Regions from separate parts of the Clostridium sp. JN-9 genome, predicted to be linked through region 1. Evidence: predicted binding sites of a transcription regulator. Region 1 holds the regulator's gene; the other holds the start of a gene.

Region 1 (12,486 bases):
ATACTGTATTAAACAAGATAAAACCGTCTGCATACAGCAGCCGGCTTCTGTAAAAACTTATTTTGTGTTAATATCAGTTACCGGAATGTATCCTAATCTTTCAACTAAAGCTTTATTATCTGCACTAGTCATATAATCTATAAATGTCTTAGCCAAGCCGCTTGCTTCTCCTTTTGTATACATATGTTCATAGGACCAGAAAGGATATTTTCCTGAAATTATGTTTTCCTTTGAAGCCTCAACACCATCTATTCTAACCATCTTTACATTTTTTTTCACATCTTCAGTCAGGTATGATAGTGCCAGATAGCTGATTGATCCTTTTGTAGATGCTATGGATTTTTCAACACTTCCATTTGCATCCTGCATTATTCCTAAACCAGCCTTTTCATCCTTTCCACCCATAAGAGTACTTTTAAATGTAGCTCTTGTACCAGATGAAGATGCCCTGTTTATTATATTTATAGGAGTATCATCCCCATTTAACTGCTTCCAGTTTGTATATTCCCCTGTAAAGATCTTTTGAATTTGGTCCTTTGTTAATGAATCAACTTTAACATCATTGCTTACAACAATTGCAAATCCAATTGCAGCCACTTTGTGATCAATTAATTCCTTTGCTTTTGCAGCACCTAGTTTTGATTCAGCAGTTACATCTGAATTTCCAATATCAGCAGTTCCATCAGAAACCAGCTTTAATCCAGTACCGCTTCCTCCGCCTTGTACATTAATTGTAGCCTTAGGATTTTTATTAATAAATACTTCGCTAGCCTGTTCTGCCAGTGGCTGAAGTGCAGTTGATCCAGCTAATGTAATTGAACCAGATAATCCATTTTTACTGCTTTGTGTGTTGTCTTTACCTGCTCCGCATCCCATAAGAGTACCTGTTAAAACTGTTATAGCCAGTGCAGCTATTAATGTACTTAATCTTTTATTTTTCATTAATTAAGTCCTCCATTCAATTAATCATTTTCTTCTTGTTTACATTTTATATATTACCATGTTTAGGTTAAACCGCTATTATGTAAATGTTAATTAAAATTAACACAAGCATTTTTTATTCCATACAGGTATTTACATGTATATAAATAAAAACTGTGCAAACATATTATGCTTACACAGTTTTAAAATTATTCATTATATGGTATTGAAACAGTAAATGTACTTCCTTCTCCAACCTGGCTTTTAACATCAATGGTTCCATTAAAACTCATTACTACATGCTTAACAATTGCAAGACCTAATCCCGTTCCACCCTGTGCTCTTGATCTTGCCTTGTCAACTCTGTAGAACCTTTCGAAAAGTCTTGATAAGTGTACTTTTGGTATTCCTACTCCATTGTCCTTTACCCAGATTATACAAGTTTCGTTTTCCACTTTTGTACCTACTTCTACTTTCCCTCCTGCTTCAGTGTATTTAATTGCATTATCAACAAGGTTTATTATCATTTGCTTAAACTTATCTCCATCACCTATAATATCAGGTACATTTTCACAATTTAGTGTAATGTCTATATTTTTATTTTCAGCTGATTTACTTACCAGGTAATATACTTCATTAATTGTTTTTTCAACATTAATTTCCTCTGTTTTTCTTTCTTTGCTGTTCTCAATATCTGACAGTGTAAGAATATCGCTAATAAGTCTGGTTAGCCTGTCAGCCTCATCATTTATTATATTTAAAAATTTTTCTTTAGTTTCATCGTCATTAACATCTTTTAATGTTTCTGCAAAACCCTTAATAGAAGTTAAAGGTGTCTTTAATTCGTGAGACACATTTGCAACAAACTGAGATCTCATATTTTCCAGTTTTTTAAATTTAGTGATATTTTGAACAACTGCCACTGTACCTATCTTTTCATAGCCATTTATAATATCAGCAGTTTTTATTCTAAGATCTCTTTCCTTTGGCCAATATATCTTTATTTCTGTGTACTCATCATTATCATTTTTAAAAATATCCTCTAACTCAAAATCTCTTATATTATCCATTAAATTTTCGCCTATTATATCCTTGTTTATTCCAAATATCTTCTTGGCATATGGATTTATCATTATTACTTTATAATTTTTATCTACTGCAATAACTCCGCTGTCCATACTCTTTAATATTGCTTCCAGTCTATTTTGCTTTTCAATGGAGTCATCTATGGTTTCCTGAAGCTTATCCGCCATATTATTAAATGTATTAGCAAGATGACCTATTTCATCCCTGGTTGTAATGTTTACCCTTCTATCCATCTCACCCTTTGCAATTCTTGATGTTATGAACTCTAAATCCTTAATTGGCTTGGTAATTGCATATGATAAGTTGGAAGAAAAAATTAAAGAAACTAATATAGCAAAAATTAAAATTATTACATAATATTTTAAATAAGAACTCTCTAAACCTGTAACTGTCTTTAGCGGCATTGAACTTCTAACTATATAACCGTTATTGTATAAAGTGGCACAGTAAATATACTCACTTTTTGATGAAATGCTGTCTCTTACTGAATAGCCAACTCCTTGCTTCCTTGCCTTTATAACTTCTTCTCTGTTATTGTGATTGTCCATTGTATCCTTATCAATAAATGAATCAATTAATACTTTGCCGTTTTTATCAATGTAAGTAACTCTTATGCCTGAATCTGTAAAATTGTTTAAAAAAAACTCTCTTACATCTTTTATATTTTCATTGTTTAATATATTAATAATTAAATCATTATTTGTTTTTAAATTAGTTTTAGTACTTTCAATGTGCTCATAATTTACTAATATAATAAATAAAGTTGTAATGGTAATTAAACTAAATAGTAAAGTTGCCAGCATTGATAATAATAATTTTCTTTTCATATAAAATCACCATTATTCATCATAATTGAATCTATATCCGATTCCTCTAATTGTTTCTATATATCTTGGATTTTTATCATCTTCCTCTATTTTCTGCCTTAGATGTCTAATATGAACATCCACAGTCCTTGTTTCTCCAATGTACTCATATCCCCATATTTTATCCAAAAGGAAATCTCTTGTCATTACTCTTCCTTTATTTTTAATTAAAATTTCTAAAAGCTCAAATTCCTTCAGTGTTAGTTCTATTTTTTTGTTCTTTTTAAAGATCTCATGTCTTTGAAAATCTATGCTTATATCTGCAAAATTAACTCTTTTTTCAACTGGTTTGATTACCGTTCTCCTCAATACTGCCTTTGCCCTTGCAACCAGCTCTCTTACGGAAAATGGCTTTGTAACGTAATCGTCTGCACCTAGTTCCAATCCCAGTATTTTATCTAATTCTTCGCTTTTGGCTGTAATCATTATTATTGGAGTTGATGAAACAAGAGTATCTCTCCTTATCTCCTTGCAGACATCATATCCATCCATACCTGGCAGCATTAGATCCAGAAAAACCAAATCAGGCTGTTCTTCTTTTACAATTTTCAATGCATCAATTCCATTATCTGCTGTAATACATTTATATCCTGAATTTTCAAGATTAAATTTTATCAATTCCCTTATATGTTCTTCGTCATCTACAATTAGTATTTTTTCTTCACCCATTATTGTTCCTCCTAAATGAAAAGTTATTTTATATACACAAAGGAAAAATTTCTTTTGCTGGTTTTGTTCTTTCTATAAGAGTGAAATTCATTATTTTCATTATATTATTAAACTTTGAAATTGCCATTTTAATCTCCCATTATAATTTATAATTTAATTCTAACACTGTTTTAATTTCATTTCTTAAGAAATTTAATAATTTAAACTGATTTTATAAAAAAATGACATGAATCCACATGTCATTTTTTATTAGCCATTAAATTTTTTATTTCTTCCATAAAAGTATTAATATCCTTGAACTGTCTGTATACCGATGCAAATCTTACATAGGAAACCTCATCAACATTTTTTAAGCTTTCCATAATTAATTCACCAATATGTTCAGATTTTACTTCAGTTAACATTTCGTTGTTGATTTTTTTTTCAACTTCATCAGCAATTCCTTCAATTTGTTTCCTTGAAACTGGTCTCTTTTGGCAGGCCTTTATAAGACCATTTATTATTTTAGTTCTATCAAAAAATTCTCTGCTCATATCTTTTTTAATTACTAACATTGGTATATCTTCCACCTTTTCGTAGGTTGTATACCTTCTATTGCAGCTTAAACATTCTCTTCTTCTCCTGATGGCCATATCATCTTCAGTAGCTCTGGAATCAATGACCTTACTTTCTAAATAACCACAATAAGGACATTTCAATTCATTCACGCCTTCCTTTCTATTTTGCTATTCTATAGTATATCATATTTTTACTCTTCATTCCTAGAAGAAAATTCAATATCTTTCACCAAAATTACATCTACACCTATTTTATGTATGTTATTCCATGGAACCTCTATATCATTATTTTTGGTAAACCAGGATATCTTTTGAGTAGGGATAATCACAGAAACAACACTATAAGTATCACAGTCAATTTTTATATCTCTTATATATCCAATTTTAGCTCCAGTATTTATATCTATAACTTCCATAGATTTTAGATTTGATAAGGAAAACAAGGAAAGTTCCTCCATAAATATTACCTCCGTATAAAACAATCTTATAAACATATATATGATACATATAAATTTTGTATTACAAAAATAAGATTAAAACCTAAAATAAAGTTTTAATCTTATGTACACATTTATCCATATAATTTACTTTAAATCTATTTAAACATATTTTCTCATATGTTTTAATGCTGTTTTTTCCAATCGTGACACTTGTGCTTGTGAGATACCTATTTCATCTGCTACCTCCATTTGAGTTCTGCCCTCGAAAAACCTTAAGTTTAATATTAGTTTTTCCCTTGAATTTAATTTCTTCATTGCTTCTTTGATAGATATATTTTCAAGCCAGCTGTCATCAATGTTTTTGCTGTCACTTATTTGATCCATAACATAAATAGCATCACCGCCATCATGATAAATTGGTTCAAAAAGTGATACTGGATCCTGGATTGCATCCAATGCAAACACAACCTCTTCCCTGGGAACTTTTAGCTCCCTGGCAATCTGAGAAACTGTTGGCTCCTTATTATTTTCTCCTATTAATTTGTCCCTGACTTGTAATGCTCTATATGCAATATCTCTTAAAGATCTGCTTACCCTAATTGAATTATTATCCCTAAGATATCTCCTGATTTCTCCTATAATCATGGGCACTGCATAAGTAGAAAACTTAACATTTTGATTTAAATCAAAGTTATCAATAGACTTTATTAATCCTATGCAGCCTACCTGAAAAAGATCATCAACATTTTCTCCCCTATTATTAAACCTTTGAATAACACTTAAGACCAATCTTAAATTCCCTCTAATAAATTTTTCTCTTGCTGAGTTATCACCTTTTCTGATACTTAACAGCAGACTTTTCATTTCAGCTTCCTTTAATACAGGTAATTTTGCAGTATTAACTCCACAAATTTCAACTTTATTTATTATCATATACTCATCAGCCCCTTTAGTATATTCGCATTTTAATTATTTACTAAGGGAGCAGATTTTATACTAAAGACAAACTATAACATCTTATTAATTTCTTTTTTTAATCTTTTAATAATTCTTTTTTCCAGTCTGGAGATATATGACTGAGAGATTCCAAGCATATCTGCAACTTCCTTTTGAGTTTTTTCTCCTCCTCCATTTAGTCCAAATCTAAGTTTTACGATTTCCTTTTCTCTGTCACTTAATTTTTTCATTGCCATAAATAGTAATTCTCTGTCAACTTCATCCTCAATTAAGTTGTATACCTCATCATTGTCCGTTCCTAGTATATCTGACAGCAACAGTTCATTTCCATCCCAATCTATATTTAATGGTTCATAAAAAGAAATTTCTGCTTTTACTTTGCTATTTCTTCTTAAATACATTAATATCTCATTTTCTATGCACCTTGAAGCATAGGTGGCTAATTTGATCTTCTTCTCAGGATCGAATGTATTCACAGCTTTTATAAGTCCTATAGTTCCTACAGAAATTAAATCTTCAACATTTACCCCGGTATTTTCGAATTTTCTTGCAATATACACTACTAATCTTAAATTTCTTTCAATTAAAGTAGATCTAACATTTGAATCACCTAAAACCAACCTTGTAACTAAATCATCCTCCTCTTTTTTTGTTAATGGCGGCGGAAGTGCATCATTGCCCCCTATGTAGTAAATTCTTTCAGAAAATATTTTTAACTTAATGACTATTCTATTTAATAACTCCTTTAAACTTAGCATTTTATATACCCCCACTTAAATTATATTTCTTGGTAACAGAGCATTATAATCACCACTTTTGCTCAGCTTTGAACTTGTAACAGCAATTATTCCATCTACTCTGTTATTAATGCCATTCATATGAACTATTATAGAACTTGGCTTTACTCCAAATAAATTTCCCTCATTTCCGTCAACCAGCTTATAAGGTATATAATATTTTGAAAAGTTATCAGTATCTATGCCATTTAGCACGTTTTGTTCAGCTATAATTACCGGTATATTGGTAACTGGTTCACGGAGTTCATTTCCCGTATCTAAAAATGCCTTTACAGATTTTAAATTTTGATTAAACTGTATATCTATAGTATATATAAAGTTTGTCATTGCTTTTCTGTCTTTAATAAAAGTAACTGTCCTGTGAATTATTAAATACATAATCATAATTGAAATCATCAATTTTTTATAGGAAAAGTTATATATTACTCCAACGGTTATATTTGCAAATTCACTTGAAGAATTAAATGTGCAGATTCCAGCAAGAAGCATTGTATATATTATAAAAATGCAATATGCCTTTAAAAGAAAAAAAAAATCTTTTTTTCTTACTGCAATAAAAGTCATAATAAAACCAGCTGCTAATTTTCCAGCAAATCCGGAAAGTACCTTTAAACCTGGTATTAGCAAGGTAAGCACATATAAGCTTCCTAGTGTGGACGATATAATTAAATATTTTATTACAGGCCTTAATTTTATTGTCTGAAGCGTGATATATAATAAAAAAAAATCAACAATAAAATTTTCAAATAGTATTACATCTAAATATATAATCAAATGATCCCCCCCAAATCATATGTTACTCACTTTATTATAAACCTATTTGTTTCAAAATTTTGTCAATTTATAATGGTTTTATATATTATTATATTTTAAAATATGTCATTATGCTTAATTTTAGTTTAACTTGTAACAAAAAAAACCAGTGATCTTTAATTTACTTAAAAATCACTGGGGTTAATTATTTCTTTATTTTCTTTGTCTTCTCAAAAATGCAGGTATTTCTAAATCAGGTTCATCAAAGTTTGCCTTTTCTGAAGTCATTGCAGCCTCTTCTTTTCTATTTACAATATCTTTTTCATTTAAATTAATATTATTTGTAACATGCTCTGTTTTTTCATCTTCAAATCCTGTTGCTATGACAGTAATTCTGATTTCATCTTTTAAACTTTCGTCTATTACAGCTCCAAATATTATATTGGCTTCTGGATCAGCAGCCTGTTGGACAACTTCTGCAGCTTCGTTAATTTCAAGAAGTCCAAGGTCTGCACCACCAGTAATATTTAATAATACTCCAGTGGCACCAACAATTGAAGTTTCCAAAAGAGGACTTGATATAGCCTGCTTTGCAGCCTCCTGAGCTCTGTTATCTCCATTTCCCTTACCTACACCCATATGTGCAAGTCCTCTATCTGTCATAATAGTTCTTACATCTGCAAAATCAAGATTTACTAAACCAGGAATGGTAATAAGATCAGAGATGCCTTGAACACCCTGTCTTAAAACATCATCTGCCAGTTTAAAAGAATCCATTAAAGTTGTCTTTTTATCAACAATGCTTAAAAGCCTTTCATTGGGAATTGTGACCAATGTATCCACAGTTTCCTTCAGATTTTTAATTCCCATTTCTGCATGAAGCATTCTTTTTCTGCCTTCAAAAGGGAATGGTTTTGTAACTACCCCAACTGTTAATATGCCCATTGATTTAGCAATTTCGGCAACTATTGGAGCAGCACCAGTGCCAGTTCCTCCTCCCATTCCTGCAGTTATAAACACCATATCAGCACCTTTTATTGCCTGTGAAATCTCATCTTTGCTTTCTTCCGCAGCCTTTTTCCCAATTTCAGGATTTGCACCTGCTCCTAATCCCTTTGTTAATTTATCTCCAATTTGGATCTTTTGAGAAGCCTGCGAAAGCATTAATGCCTGCTTATCTGTGTTTATAGCAATAAATTCAACATTTTTAAGTCCTTCTTTAATCATTCTATTTACAGCGTTATTTCCTCCGCCGCCACAACCAATTACTTTAATTTGAGCAAATTGTTGGACATCTACATCAAAATCTAGCACAATAATACCTCCTTACAAATTTAAAAAAACTCAGTAAAAAATTCCTTAATTTTTGCTAAAAATCCACTTTTACCTTCTTCTTCACCCATGTCTTCATCATTCAATACATCTTTACTTTTCTTTTCATTTGATTTGTTAGTTAAGTAGCTATTTTTAAAGCTTTCGGAAGCTTCTTTTACAATCCCAATGCCACATGAATACATAGGATTTGAAGATCCAACAAAATGTGGAACTCCTATTCTTACAGGTTTGTCTAAAATTTTTTCAGCCAATATATCAATATTGGTCATAAATGAAATGGCTCCTCCTGTAATAGTAACCCCTGATATTTCATTCTTATATCCGCTTTGGATAATTTTATTGTTAATAATGGATAAAAGTTCTTCTACTCTGGCATTAATTATTTCAATTAATAAATTTTGATCAATTTCTATAGCATTATTATAACTTGCTTTTACACTTATTTTACTTTTACTAACATTATTATCGTTTTTTATGTCACCATACTTTAGTTTTATTTTTTCCGCCTCAGAAAAGGGAAGTTTTAAACATACGGAAATATCATTAGTAATAATATTCCCTCCATAAGGTATGGCATCTGCAAATTTAATTACTCCATTTTTAAATATTGAAATATCAATGGTTTCAGCACCTGCATCAATAATGGCAGTACCTATTTCTTTTTCTTCCTTTTCAATAAGTACCTCAGATAATGCTAAAGGTTCATAAACGATACCCCTTACCTTTATATCTGCCTTATTTATACTTTTAAATAAGTTATTTATAACTGTAGTTTGAGATAAAATTACCTTGGCATCAACTTCAAGCCTTAATCCGCTCATTCCAATAGGATCCTTAATTCTATCAAATCCGTCGACAATATATTGTTCAGGAATCAAGCCAATTATTTCCTTATCAGAATTAACTGTGATAATTTTAGCAGCCTTCAAAACTCTTTCTACATCACTTTTCTTAATCTCCCTATCTTCTGATGAAACTGCAACAACGCCTTTATTGTCTATTATTTCACTAATACACACAGGCAGTGAAATAAATACCTCATCTATTTTATAGTCAATTATTCCTTCCAGCTGAAAAATACAGTTTTTAATTGACTCAGAAGTACTATCAATATCTACTACTATTCCTTTTTTTATACCATTACATTTAATTGAAGTAACTCCAACTATCTGAATATCTCCATTTTTATCAAATTTACCTGCTGCTGCACAGATTTTTGATGATCCAACATCAATTCCGATTATATATTCATTCATTATGCCTTTCTCCCCCCTTGTAAGAGAACCATCAAATTATATATTCAACATAAATCTAATTTTTCCTCTAAAATTTTAATATTTTAATTGAAATTTAATTAATAATAAAATATAAACTGAAAAGAAACTAAAGTTTAAATGAATAATTACATATATTTAAAAGAGGAAGATTAAAATCCTCCTCTCAATTTACCTTTTCAAAATCACTAACATTTACGCTTCTTGTATGTATTGTGTGATTCCACTCTTTTTTATTTTTATCTAACAACCCCTGTATAGATATTGGAAACCAGGTTATTGCATAAATAGGATAAATAATATAGTACAAAAACACCTTGAAATTTAATTTTTTTTCTAAAACTAAAATAAATGGTGTATAAACCAGCTGAAAAATTGTAACCAGCACTAATGCTAAAGTGGCCATACTTGCACTTATAAGTGGAATACCTGCGTTTATATTGGCAATAATATGTGTTGTTTTAATATAATACTGACCCAGACTTATTACTGATGATATTCCTAAAAGTATAGTAACTATAGGCTGAATGCTATATAATGCACAATCTAATGGAATAAAACTGAAACTTACTATGGATTTCTTTATAAGTTTGAAAAAATATCTGCTGGAGACATCTGCGAATCCCTGCATCCATCTTTTTCTCTGCCACCAGGACTGAGACATTGTGAGAGGCTTTTCATCATATATTATGGCATCATGAGCCCATCCAACTTTATAACCATTTAATACAAGTTTGCAGGTAAATTCCAAATCCTCAGTTAAACATGTTGCACCCCAGCCTAACTTTTTCAGCATTTCTGTATCAATACAAAATCCAGTTCCACCCAGCTGGCTGGAAAGACCCATATTGCTTCTTGAAAGCTGAAACATTCTATTACATGTCCAAAATGCAATAGAATAACTGCCTGTAATCCATGTATCTTTTGGATTCTTACTATCCAGATAACCTTGAACTACTTTATATCCTTCGCATAACTTTTTATTCATTTCTAAAAGAAAGTTTTTATGTGCTAAATTGTCTGCATCAAAAATAGCCACTGCATCATATTTCTTTTTTAATTTAAAAAGTTTTGAAAACATCCATTCAAGTGCATAACCCTTTCCCCTTTTATCCTTATTAGTCCTTTCATAAACCAGAGCGCCCTTTTGTCTTGCTATATATGCAGTTTTATCAGTACAATTATCTGCTACAACAAAAATATCATAAAGTTCTTTTGGATAATCTAACATTTTCAAACTATCAACTATATCAGCAATTACAACTTCTTCATTATGAGCTGCAACTATCAAAGCAAAACTCTTTTGGGGTCTAATATTTTTTGTCTTTCTGCCCTTCCAAATTCCAAAAAATGAGATAAACAAATAATACATGGTAATAATATAAACAATATTTGTTAATAAATGCGAACTGTATTTTATAGCTAAATTTACTATATTCAATATAGATCCCCCCTAGTTCAAAGTTATTTTAGCACAAAACTATTTCAATTACTATATAATTTTAAATTTTGTTTATTCATCCAGTAAACAAGTAAAATATTTGCAGCAAACTTATGAAATTATTAGTATTAATGAGTTATAATGCACAAATAAAATTTAAATCTGTCTTATACTATCCTATTGTATTTATATCTATTTTATTGAATTTTATGCATTTGTATGAAATATAAAACTATGCTATTATAAAATCAGTTAAAATAAATTACTGTTATAGTATAGAAAAGGGGGTAGAGCCTTATGCGGCGCTACTATCTAATCTATTATCTGGATTTAAGCAGACTTCATAAAAAAGACGAATCTTTTTGGTAAGTCCTCTTATCTTATTGTTTTTTTATTTAATAATAGGAGGTCTTATTATGAAGCAGGTTAATTGCAGTAAGAAATGTAATAATAATTCTAAAATAAATAATAAAAAGAAACAGGAAAAAGTTTCCAATGCTGTAAACAATCAAATTTCAGTAAAAATGTTCGATTATTTACTATTTTAATGTTAAAAAAGGACCATAGGTCCTTTTTTATTTATAAAGATATTAACTTACTAAGCATTTCTCTATCCATAGCATATGATATAGCAGTATCATATGAAATAATTCCCTTTTTATGATAATCGGCTAGTGCCATATCCATTGTCTTCATGCCATACTTAACTCCAGTTTGAATTGAAGATTCTATCTGATGTGTTTTTCCTTCCCGAATCATATTTTGAATGGCAGTAGTTATTATCATAATTTCTAAAACAGCAATCCTTCCCTTTTCATCTTCCCTTGGAAGAAGCTGCTGTGAAATAATTCCCTGTAGAACTGCAGCCAGCTGAATTTTAATCTGCTGCTGCTGATATGGTGGGAAAACATCTATTATTCTGTCAATAGTTTTAGCTGCCCCAATAGTATGCAATGTTGATAATACTAAGTGGCCTGTTTCAGCTGCAGTTAATGCAACTGAAATTGTTTCAAGATCCCTCATTTCACCAACAAGGATTACATCCGGATCTTCTCTTAGTACAGCTCTTAAGGCACTTCCATAACTTTTAGTATCCTTCCCTATTTCTCTTTGATTGATTATAGATTTATTATGTTTATGTAAATATTCAATTGGGTCCTCAAGAGTAATGATATGTGCTGCCCTGGTCGAATTGATTTCATTAACCATTGCTGCAAGAGTTGTGCTTTTTCCACTTCCAGTGGGTCCTGTTACAAGCACTAATCCCCTTTGTTTTAAAGTTAAGTCTTTAATAACTGGAGGAAAGTTTAGATCATTTAAATTTGGAACTTTTAGTCCAACAACTCTTAAGGCAATAGCAATGCTCCCTCTCTGCTTGAATACATTGGCT
Region 2 (12,486 bases), 1.2 Mb from region 1:
AAATATCAGATATATAAAGAAAGCTAAGGAATATGGATTTGACAATGTTTTTACATCTCTTCATATTCCAGAGGCAGATTACAGTAAGATTATTGAAGACTTCAAGAAAGTAGTTGAATTATCAAAAGATTTACACATGAAAATTATTGCTGATATATCTCCCAGAGCATTTAAATATTTAGGAGCAAGTATAAAGGATTTAAGTGTTTTAAAGGATATGGATATTTATGGTGTAAGGGTGGATTTTGGATTTTCACCAAAGGAAATAGCTGAATTTACTAATAATAAATATGGATTAAAAATTGAAATTAATGCATCAACAGTTACCGAAAGATTTTTAAATGAATTCGATAAACATAATCCTAATTACAAAATGCTTCAGGCATGCCATAATTACTATCCAAGAATGAATACAGGTATTTCTGAAGAAACTTTGTTAAAGAAAAATAATATGTTAAAAAAATATGGTATAAAATTATCAGCTTTCATTCCATCTAAATCAGGGAAAAGGGGACCTATATTTGAAGCACTGCCTACACTTGAAGTCCATAGAAATATGAAGCCTGAAGTTTGCGCCAAACATTTATTTGCACTGGGATTAGATAATGTTATATTTGGAGACAGCATACCTTCAGATGAAGAGCTTATTAGCGTGGGGAAATTAGAAGAACATATATTAGAATTTAATATAGAAGAATTAAACTGCAGTGAAATAGAAAGAGAAATACTTTTTAAAGGCAGCCATAAAAATAGGCCGGATCCTGCAGAAGATGTTATTAGATCAACCATGTCCAGGGAAACATTAAATGGAAGAAAAATAGAGCAAAGAAACAATATTGAAAGGGTTAAGGGAAGCGTTACTATTGATAATGAAAAATATTTAAGGTATTGTGGTGAAGTTCAGATATGTAAAAAAGACCTGCCTGCAGATCCAAGGGTAAATGTGGTTGGACATATTAGTAAGGATGAAGTTTTCCTATTGGATTTTATCAAAGATGAAACAAAATTTAAATTTATATCTGAAAGTAACTTTCATTAGATATTGAAGTTAATGAAAGTTTATGTTAATATAATTATAGGCTTTAAAAATTATATACAGGGGAGGACATTATGAATCTGAATAAATTAGAATCATTGGTAACGGAAGAAAGAAATCCAAATACATTAAATATTGACAGTGTATCTACAGAAGAAATAATAACTATGATAAATGAAGAGGATAAAAAAGTGGCTTTTGCAGTGGAAAAGGAAAAGAGCCATATTGCAAAAGCTGTAGATGTAATTGCTTACAGACTGAAAAATGGAGGAAGGCTTATATATGTTGGTGCAGGCACCAGCGGAAGGCTTGGAATTGTTGATGCATCAGAATGTCCTCCAACTTTCGGGGTAGATGACCAATTGGTTCAGGGCATAATAGCAGGAGGTAATACTGCAATATTTAAGGCTGTAGAAGGAGCAGAAGACAATACTGAACTGGGGAAGAAAGATTTAATCAGCAGAAATATCAATAAAAATGATGTAATCTGCGGAATAGCTGCATCTGGCAGAACACCTTATGTAATTGGAGCAATGAAATATGGTAAGGACATTGGATCCGCTGTTATTTGTGTTACCATGAATCCAAACAGTGAAATGGCTGCAATTGCAGATGTACCAATATCTGTAGTAGTAGGCCCTGAGGTTATTATGGGTTCTACCAGAATGAAAGCAGGAACTGCACAAAAAATGGTTTTAAATATGCTTACTACTGGTACTATGGTTAAGCTTGGAAAAGTATATGGAAATTTAATGGTGGATGTTCAGTCTACTAATGAGAAATTAATTACAAGGGCTAAAAGAATAATCATGCTTGCTACAGGAGTGGATATTACTACAGCAGAAAAGTATTTAAAAGAAACTGAGTATGATGTTAAATTAAGTATATTTATGATTCAGACTAATTTAGATAAAGAAAAAGCAGAGAAAATATTAAATGATAATAATGGATATATACAAAAGGCAATAGATAGCATTAATAAATAAATTATGCAGGTGAACTTTAATAAAGGCTCACCTGCAATTTATTATTTCTGAAGCTTACCAACAGGTGCTATATATATGCAGAATTCATCTTCACCATCTAAATGAAGTAAATTATCAATCTTTTTCTGGTCATAGGCTGCTATTGCAGAGGTACCTGCTCCAATTGACTCGGATGCTAAATATAAGTTTTCGCATAAATGTCCTGCATCCAGGCAGATCAGTTTATATGATGCAATATCATATCTCCATTCCATTCTATAAGGAATTACTGACCATATAAAAGTCACTGCTCCCTTGGATACAAAGTCCTGTTTTAAGCAGGCATCACTTAGCAGTTCTTCTAAATTGTCAGGGCAGTCTATAAAGTATATTTTATGATCCAGAGGCAGATATCTGTAAATCCCCTTTTTAAGTCCTTCTACATTAAATACTGCAATATAAGTTTCAAAACAATGTCTGGCACCTGCTGAAGGAACTGTTCTCAAAGTTGCATAACCATTTTTAACTATCTTTTTTATTCCCTGTACACTCCAAAGTAAAAAAGAAAATTCTTCTAAAGTAAGAGGAACATCGCTATAGGCATGTCTGGTTTTTCTTTTTCTCAATGTAGAAAGAATGTCCATCTGCCCACAGGTAAACAAATCGGGAGAAACTAAATCTATAAGCTTTACATTTTCAGGACACTGCTTTTGAATGGGAGGTTCAGGCATTTCCTTATTTTGATCTGTTTCTATGCTTTCAAGGTCAATAAATGCGTTGGCTTTTAAAAAGTCTCTGCAATTATCATTCTTGTTCATAATATGCATCCCCTTTTAAATCAAAATATATACTAAAATTATATAATTTAATTATAACACTAAATTTATTTTAAGATATATGCAGCATAAAATTAACCCCCAATAATAATATCAGGGGTTTGTAATGTTAAATTACTATTTAACTTCTCTTGTTTCTCTATCTTTTCCAAGGAATGAAATGGCATATAATCCTGCTATGCCAACAATAGCATATACAATTCTTGTGAATGCAGACATACTTCCAAACAATGTAGCTATTAAATCAAACTGGAAAAAACCAATAAGACCCCAATTTATAGCGCCTATAATAACTAATACAAGTGCGGTAATATCTAATGCTTTCATTAAAATTACATCTCCTTTCAAAGCTTATACCATTATTATTGACATTTTTATATAAAATATAAGTAATTTGTAAAATTATTTTAGAAAAATATATAATAAAAAAGGGAAACATATGCTTCCCTCTTTTATTATGTATAAATATAATTTAAAGTTCAATATTTCTATCAATAGGCTGATATAAAGAAATGAATGTATTTGTTCTTTGTATTCCATCAATAGTCTGTATTTTAGTCATAAGTAAGTTTTGAAGATCAGACATGTTTTTACATAGTATTTTCACAAATAATGAATAATCCCCAGTGGTATAATGTAATTCAACTACTTCTTTAATTGCTTTCATATGAGCAAGGACATTTGTAAATGATGATGATTTATCTAAATAAATTCCTATAAAGCAGCAAATATCATATCCTAATTTAGAGTTATCAACAATAAGTTTAGTTCCCTTTATTATTCCCATATCCTGCATCTTTTTCATTCTTACATGTATAGTTCCCCCGCTGACGTGGCAGTTCCTGGCAATCTCTAAATATGGGGTACGGGAATCCTTAATTAAAATATCCAATATCTGAAGATCAAGTTCATCTAATCCACTTATGCATAAATTCATAAAAATCACTCCTAAAATAAAGTATAGTTGTCATGATAGCATTTCTAAACGTTTTCAACACGTATATTTTATCATGCTTATAATTAAATAGCAAATTTTTTATCAAAATAATAATAATTCAATTATTTTTAAATTGATATAACAAAAAATGGATATTAAATAAGGTATTGATATATTACATAAAATATATAATAATAAATATATAGAAAGTAAATGTCTATAGATAAATTAAGTTATGAGGGGGAAAAATAATTATGCCTACTTGGTTAACATTTGTTTTAAGAGTAGTAATATATGCAACAGTTTTGCTAATTGCATATAATATTTTGAGAAAATATGTACTTTACAGATTTAAACCAAATAAATGGGTTGTTTTAGCTGTTGGTATAGCCATATTTTTTGTACCATCTCTTATTGCAGGATATTATAAATATAATATGGAGGGTACAATCTGGCAGGTTATACAATCAGGAGTTTTTATTATCTTGTTTTTATGGTTTATGGATTTGTCCGGGCTTGGAGGAAACAGAAAAGTAAACAAAAAAGACGATTATGTTATTAAACCAAAAGCAAAACCAAACAGAGTTAAAAATCAACATAAAAAAGATTAAATTAAGAAGATGATTCCTTTATAATATGGGGGTCATTTTTCACTATTAAGAAATATGTTTAATTGATAATTCAGAAGTGGTAAAGTATATATGTAAATATAATTTTTAAATGCAAAGGGTGATATACATTGATTATAATTAAAAATCAAGAACAAATTAATAACATGGCTGAGGCAGGTAAAATATTAACTGCATGCCATAGAGAACTTAGAAAGATAATCCGTCCTGGTATATCCACTCTGCAAATTGATAAATTTGCAGATGACTTTATACGATCTCATGGAGCAATAGCAGAGCAAAAGGGTTTTGAGGGATATCCCTACGCAACCTGTGCATCTGTGAACGATGAAATATGCCATGGATTCCCAAGCCATACTCATCTCCATGAGGGTGATATTGTTACAATTGATATGGTTGTAAATCTCAATGGATGGATGGCTGATTCTGCCTGGTCTTATCCAGTAGGTAAAATATCCAAACAAGCTGAAGATCTCCTTAAGGTAACAAAAGAATGTCTTTATATAGGTATTGAGAAAGCTGTTATTGGAAACAGGCTTGGTGATGTTTCACATGCAATTCAGGTTCACGCTGAGTCTCACGGATTTTCCGTTGTACGTGATTTCACAGGACATGGTATAGGCCAAAGTATGCATGAAGACCCAGAGGTACTTCACTTTGGTTCTCCAAACAGAGGAATAAAACTCTGTGAAGGAATGGTATTCACCATTGAACCCATGATTAATGCTGGTTCTTTTAGATTAAAAATTGATAATAACGGATGGACAGCCAGAACTTTAGATGGAAGCCTGTCAGCTCAATATGAGCATACACTTGCTATTACTAAGGATGGTCCATTGGTTCTAACCGAACAGGATTAATAGATCCTGTATTAAATAGGTCATATAATTACTAATACCCAATAGATAATAAAATGAATTTGTATTTATTGATCTATTGGGTATTTTTTCTTATGATGCTTTTTGTTATGTATTGGAGATTTTACTTTCGGAAAATTTTGATACCCAGCTGCCAAGCCAATATCCTATAAAACTGGATAACATACCTAATGGTGATGTTATTAGTATTAACTCTTGTACATCTATGTTTAACAGCATATGTTTAAACCCATATAATGGTCCAACGTACCAGATATAAAATGGAAATAACAATGATTGAATGAGTTTATTGCTAGCAAAAATCCAAATAATGATAGATATAATGATATTTCCGCCCCAATATATCATAATAAATCTCTTATATTTTTTTTCTTGAATTAGTCCCCAATAGAAGCTAAATATTGCCCATATTAATAAAAATGTTATTGAAATGAAATAATTAAAATTTGATAGACTATACCCTTTGTAAAATTCCGCCCATTGAAAATATAAAGCAAGGCACGTAATAATTATCATGAAAAGAATTGTGATAATTATTTGTTTTTTTCTCAATTAAATTCCCTCCAATTTTTTTTAATTTACTTAGCTAAATATATGTGTATTTTACCATGTGGTGTCATATATTTCAATATATAGAAGTATGTTACATCATTTAAAATATCCAATCCTCAAGGATTTTTGGGACTGCTGCGGTGATTAGATATTTATTTTCTAACAGACACCTATGGCTCTTTTAAATAATAATGTTGATGTGAATAGGACTTTAGCAAAAGAACAAAGATTAAAGAACAAAGATTAAATAAGGTAGTTTTTCTTTGCAGAAAAACCAAAAACTCAATTGATTAAGTGAATCATAAGTTTTAATAACTAAAAATGGTTTCAATTATAGTTTTATTAGATAATAAAAAAAGAGTACATGATCAAAGCGTAAGTTACATTAATATCAGCAATAATAAAGTCTGCGTTATTACAGCATTGGATTCACATAAAAATATTTATTCCAGGGCAGTTGGCACAGGACGTATGAATGCAATGGATATGGAAAATTATATTGGAAAAATATTAAATAAAAATAGGCAGGCAATCTCAAGGCCGAAAAGCTTTTTTGCCTTGTTCTTTAAGAGAAAGAAAATAAGGGAGATAAATAAATACCTTGATAATAGCTCTGAAGCAGTAAAATATAGATGTGACTGCATGGAATGGATGTACCGTTTTAGAGGAGTAGCAACAAAGTATTTAAATAATTATTTAAGCTTATTCAAATTATTAAAGAACGGTAATTTTAATAATATCTTATCTGCGATAAATAAATTTATAGAAGCAATAAGTAAAATTAATATGGAAAATACATATATAAATATGAGAAATGCTGAAATATGTTTTAATTAGCCTGTCCCTAACGGGAGTTTGTTACTTTATCAACACTATTGAATAAAAGAGCCATATACCTAAAGAAGGAAAGATTAAAGGAGGAGTATTGCACCAGCAGTTTTAACTGCTAATGCAACAGCCCCTTATAATTGTAATTATACTATATTTTACCATGACGAAATACTAACTAAGATGCATTCCACACAAAAGATGTACTGGCGATAAGTCATGACGAAATACTAACTAAGCTGCATTTAAAGTACATCTATAGTTGTGTTCTCTCTGCAGAACAGCTGCATTCCACACAAAAGATGTACTAAATAAATGCAGCATAGTTTTACGAGCATCCAGTTGTTGATCCGCAGTCAAGGCATACCATGCAGGTTCCGTTTCTTACCATTCTTGTGGAGGAGCAGTTGGGGCATGTACTTCCATATACCCGTTCACCTTTAATATTATTGTCTACATCTTCAACTTTTATTGGCTCCATGTCCTTGCTTAATTGGTTACCAGAGGCTAATGATTCTTCAATAGCAGCAGCCTGGTCTGGGGCTGAATCGGGATCACAGTAGTTTTCAGGTTTTACCTGGCATCTGCTGTAATCTCCTGTTTCTATATCAATAATTTTACTTACCAGGTCTGAAATAGAAGAAACATACTTTATATAAGGATGCTTTTGTACAAAGCCATATGGTTCATACTTTTGTCCCCGCAGCATTCTGGCAATGTCTTTTGGTGGAACATGATACTGAAGCATTACTGACAGTGCTTTAGAAAGTGAGTTAAGCAGTCCTGTTATAATTGTACCTTCTCTGTCAGTAGTTATATAAATTTCTGAAATCTCGCCATTTTCTCTTCTGTTAACTGTAGTGTATATTTTAACATCCTCAATTTGTGCAGGATGTGTGGTACCTTTTCTAATACCAACAGGCTTCTCCCTTTCTGAATATTTGTAACCCTTCTGAAGTTCCTTAGCTTTAGCTAAAAGCTTGTCATAGGGTAGATCCTCAAGCTTTAAATCAATATCATTTGATAAATTTATGTTTAGAGGCTGACTTGCCTTTGAACCATCTCTATATAAAGTTATTCCCTTTATGCCAAGTTTCCATGAGGATAATACCACCTTCTTAAAATCATCCACTGTTGCTGTTTTTGGCAGATTTACAGTTTTAGAAACAGCTCCGGATATAAGTGGTGTAATTGAAGCAACCATTAATACATGACCCATAGCTGCAATAAATCTTTCACCTGTTCCACATTTATTGGCCGTATCAAAAATAGGAAGATGCTCTTTTTTTAAATGTGGCGCACCCTCTAATTTACCGTCTATTACTTTCTCATATTCATAGCCGTTTTCCTCTACCTTTTCTTTTCTTAAAACATATTCCAGTATGTCACTTATTTCATCATCACTATAGTTTAAGTTCTTTAAAGCTAATTCCATAACAGGATTTATTATGGTCATAAATCCACCGCCAGATAGTTTTTTATAAACAATATGACTGAAAAAAGGTTCAATTGAAGTTGCTCCACAGTCCATGGCAAATGATATGGTTCCTGTTGGAGCCATTACAGTTACCTGAGCATTTCTATATCCAAATTTATCACCATTGTCCAAGGCGTTTATCCAGCTTTTTTTCAATGTTTCACTAATTTCGCCAAGACCTAGTTTGTTTAATAAATCATGATTAACTGTCATAGGCTTGTAATTTAGTCCCTCAAATGAATCTTGGAAAGAACCTTTTATTATATTTTTAACATCCCTTGAAGTAACGCCGGCAGCTCTTGCATGATTTCTTATAACTCTCATCATATATTTCTTGTTTGTTTCAAACTTTTCAAATGTACCGATTTTCTCTGCCATCAGTGCAGATACATAATATGAATATCCAGTTAAAATACCTGCAAGTGAAGCTGCAAGTGCTCTTGCTTCATCAGAATCATATGGGAATCCCATAACCATAAAAAGTGATGCTAAATTTGAGATACCTAGTCCTGTTGTTCTAAACATATATGTTTTACGTGCAATATCTTTGGTTGGAAACTGACCCCAGTGTATTGAGCTTTCCAATATTAACTGAACTAATCCAATAACGTGCAGATATGCTTTTACATCAAAGGACTTTTCGGCAAAATTGTAAAATTTATAAACATTTATAGAAGCCAGATTACATGAAGTATCATCCAAAAATGCATATTCACCGCATGGATTTGTGGAGTTTATTTTATTATATTTGGCATTATATACGCCGTCTTCTCCAGCAGGACATGTATGCCATGCATTGAATGTATCTATGAACTGAGGCGCAGGATCGGCGCACTGCCATGCAGAAATATTAAATGTATCCCAAAGATCTTTAACCTTTACTGATGTATTAACTTTTTTATCTACTCTGCCTTTTAAAACAATTTCTTCATCTTCATTTTTATCTAAATTAGCTACTTTATTCATAAATTCATCAGAAAATCTTATGGAATTGTTACTGTTCTGACCTGATACAGTTTCATAAGCTTCACCGTCAAAATCAGTATTATAGCCCATTTTTCCAAGAGCTCTTACTTTTTTTTCTTCATTTGCCTTCCAGGTTATAAAATCCTTTATTTCAGGGTGATCAATGTCCAGGCAGACCATTTTGGCAGCACGTCTGGTTGTACCACCTGACTTTATGGCCCCTGCATTCCTATCCAAAGCTTTTAAAAAGCTCATTAAACCTGAAGAAACCCCTCCGCCGGAAAGTTTTTCTCCCTTTGCTCTTATATTTGAAAAATTAGAGCCAGTACCAGATCCACCCTTAAACAATTTTGTTTCAGTGATAAATTGTTCAGAAATAGAATGAGGGCCTAATAATTTGTCCTCAATGGACAATATAAAACAAGCTGAAGCCTGAGTTCTTGAGTATGTATCCTTACTTTCTACAACTGATTTTAGATTTTCATCATAATAAAAATTCCCTTGGGGCATTCCCTTGATATCATAGCTTCTTTTAAGGCCAGTGTTGAACCATTGTGGGGAGTTAGGAGCATACATTTGAGCTAATAATGCATATACCATTTCGTCATAAAAAATTGACTTTTCATCTTCATTTTCTATAAGCCCTTCATCCATTAGGGAAGCTGCCCAAAAGTCCACCATTCTGTGGGCAAGCATTTTCATACTGTTTTCATAACCTAATTTATTTGGAACCCCGGCTCTTCTAAAATACTTTGAGGCAATAATATCACAGGCATTTTGAGAATAGTGTTCCGGAAACTCCAGGTTCTTCATGTCCACAAGTACTTTACCTGTTTTATGATCCTTTAGAAAAACGTCTACGGTTTTCCACTTAAATAAGTCATATACAGTTTTAGATGTGTCCTTTTCCAATTCCTTTGTAAAATATCTTACAAATAATTTATCTAGCGATTTCATGCATTTCCTCCTAAATTAAATAATTCAAAATCTAGTTTTTATTAAAGTATATAATTAACATAAGTAAATTATACTACCATATGTAGTACAGTGTAAATATTAAAACTACAATATGTAGTAATATTGAGTAACCTTCACATAATAGCTATATTTTCAATTTTTACACCATTACTTTCTAATATACAACTAATTATTGAAAAAAATAAGTATTGACTTTTAAAAAATAAATATTACCATGTAATGTAGAATGATTATTAATCCATATATAGGAGGAAAATTTTAATAATGGAACAAAACTTAAATAATGAAGTATTAGATAAATTGACAAAAGTCTGCTTATGCAGAGGAATATCAAGAGCAACTATGAAAAAGGCTATACAAAACGGAGCAAGGACAGTAGAGCAGGTAAGAAAAGCAACAGGTGCAGGGTCAGGATCCTGCAAGGGGAGAAGATGCACCCCTAAAATAGAAGAACTATTAAAAAATTCTTTATAAAAATAATGGTTACTGCAAAATGCGGTAACCATTATTTTTATTGTCATTTATTGCTATTAGACTTATAATACAGATATAAAATAAATAAATAATAAGGTGAATTTTTATGATTATAAATTTTAAAGGAAAAAAGCCATGCATAAGCGAAAGCTGCTTCATAGCTGAAAATGCTCAGGTTATAGGAGATTTAACATTAGGTGAGGATTCAAGCATATGGTTTGGTGCTGTTGTAAGAGCAGATGTGAACAAAATATTTATAGGTAAGGGCACTAACATACAGGATAATTCAACAATTCATGTTTATCGCAGCGGTCCTGCCACAGACATAGGAGATAATGTTACAATAGGTCATAATGTGGTTCTTCATGGCTGCAAAATTCATGATAATTGTTTAATAGGCATGGGTTCAATTATTTTAGATGGAGCAGAAATAGGAGAAAATACAATTATAGGAGCAGGAAGCCTTGTAACACACAATAAAAAAATACCATCAGGTGTTCTATGTATGGGTTCTCCTGCAAAAGTAATAAGAAACTTAACTGAAGGTGAAATTAAAGCAAATATGGATAATGCTATTCATTATGTACATCTATCTAAAGAATATAAATAAAATTGTATTGTAATTGGTAATAATATAGTAAAGCAATAAGGAGTGATAACAGTGATAAACATAGGAAAATTTAATAAAATGAAAGTAGCCAGAGAAGTTGATTTTGGATTGTTTTTAGATGCCGGTACAGGAAATATGAGTGATGATATACTTCTTCCTAATGGCAATTTAAACGGTATGGAATTAAATGAACAGGATGAAGTAAATGCATTTATCTATAGGGATTCCAAGGATAGACTTGTAGCAACATTAAGGGCTCCCTTAGCACAGGTAGGAGAAATGGCATATTTAAAGGTAGTTGGAGAAGCTGATTTTGGAAGCTTCATTGATATTGGCCTGGAAAGAGATGTTCTGGTGCCCAAAAAAGAAGAAAATTATATGATTACAGTAGGGGCCAGTTATTTATTTTATATTTATGTAGACAAAACAGACAGACTGGCAGCAACAACATTTATTGACAGATATTTAGAGGATGATGCACCATACTCAATTGGAGATGAAGTAAGCGCAACGGTGTATGGATTCCAGACTAACGGCAGTATAATGGTTGCTGTGGATGATAAGTACAGAGGTGTGGTTTTAAAAAATGAATACTTTGAAAGAGTTGTGCCTGGTGAAAAGCTAAACTTAAGGGTTAAAAAAATATATGATGAGGATGGAAAATTAGGATTGACTCCAAGAAAGTCTCCAAAAGAAGAAAGAACACAGCTTCAAGATGATATATTGGATTATTTAAAAGAACATAATGGATTTATGGAGTATAATGATAAGAGTTCTCCTGAAGACATTAAAGCTGTATTCCATGAAAGTAAAAACTATTTTAAAAATGCATTAGGAGGTTTAATGAAAAAGCAGCTCATTAAACAGGATGAAACAGGTACATATCTCATTAAATAAAAAAGCTTAAAAAAGAAGCAGTTTTGCTAAAATGCAAAACTGCTTCTTTTAATCTTTTTAATGCTTTTTTCCAGCCCTGATAAATATTTTTACAATTTCATTGATTACCAAAGGCATTACTGATAAAATTCCAACAAATCCCCAGTCTCTCATGGATAGATTCCATACCTCAAATATAGAGTTTAAAGCTGGGACTGTTATGATAGCATCCTGAAGGAATATTCCAAACAGTATAGCAGCAATTAGGTATTTATTGCTGAATAAACCTAATTGGAATATGGATTTTTCAGGGTGTCTCATGTTAAGTGCATGAAATAATTGTGATACACTCAGTACCACAAATGCCATTGTCTGAGCATGAGTTAAGGCATCTTTTGAAAGTTTTTCAGGCATTAAAGGAAATAATGTGGTAGATCCTGTATA

What was found. The regulator NrdR, encoded in region 1, represses ribonucleotide reductase genes. The targets are predictions, from matches to a motif close to CACNANATNTNGTG.
Region 2: EQM05_RS13145 (vitamin B12-dependent ribonucleotide reductase) is a predicted target of NrdR. The motif match lies at 10,168-10,181, and genes of this name have one in related genera.

Annotation. Positions count from the first base shown of each region.
Region 1 covers NZ_CP035280.1:1,557,692-1,570,177, reverse strand. Annotated here, with positions in the region: gene EQM05_RS07570 (phosphate ABC transporter substrate-binding protein) at 58-942, opposite strand; gene EQM05_RS07565 (HAMP domain-containing sensor histidine kinase) at 1,131-2,834, opposite strand; gene EQM05_RS07560 (response regulator transcription factor) at 2,847-3,542, opposite strand; gene nrdR (transcriptional regulator NrdR) at 3,782-4,240, opposite strand; gene EQM05_RS07550 (YlmC/YmxH family sporulation protein) at 4,291-4,557, opposite strand; gene sigG (RNA polymerase sporulation sigma factor SigG) at 4,699-5,472, opposite strand; gene sigE (RNA polymerase sporulation sigma factor SigE) at 5,547-6,254, opposite strand; gene spoIIGA (sigma-E processing peptidase SpoIIGA) at 6,270-7,067, opposite strand; gene ftsZ (cell division protein FtsZ) at 7,260-8,360, opposite strand; gene ftsA (cell division protein FtsA) at 8,381-9,637, opposite strand; gene EQM05_RS07520 (glycosyltransferase family 2 protein) at 9,822-11,096, opposite strand; gene EQM05_RS16340 (hypothetical protein) at 11,513-11,644, shown strand; gene EQM05_RS07515 (type IV pilus twitching motility protein PilT) at 11,676-12,486, opposite strand, start outside.
Region 2 covers NZ_CP035280.1:2,720,094-2,732,579, reverse strand. Annotated here, with positions in the region: gene EQM05_RS13185 (MupG family TIM beta-alpha barrel fold protein) at 1-1,039, shown strand, start outside; gene murQ (N-acetylmuramic acid 6-phosphate etherase) at 1,111-2,022, shown strand; gene EQM05_RS13175 (SagB/ThcOx family dehydrogenase) at 2,064-2,819, opposite strand; gene EQM05_RS13170 (DUF378 domain-containing protein) at 2,955-3,164, opposite strand; gene EQM05_RS13165 (Lrp/AsnC ligand binding domain-containing protein) at 3,310-3,774, opposite strand; gene EQM05_RS13160 (hypothetical protein) at 4,029-4,385, shown strand; gene map (type I methionyl aminopeptidase) at 4,514-5,263, shown strand; gene EQM05_RS16360 (hypothetical protein) at 5,369-5,500, opposite strand; gene EQM05_RS13150 (hypothetical protein) at 6,155-6,670, shown strand; gene EQM05_RS13145 (vitamin B12-dependent ribonucleotide reductase) at 6,990-10,061, opposite strand; gene EQM05_RS13140 ((2Fe-2S)-binding protein) at 10,347-10,556, shown strand; gene EQM05_RS13135 (gamma carbonic anhydrase family protein) at 10,663-11,166, shown strand; gene EQM05_RS13130 (S1-like domain-containing RNA-binding protein) at 11,218-12,063, shown strand; gene EQM05_RS13125 (calcium-translocating P-type ATPase, PMCA-type) at 12,121-12,486, opposite strand, start outside.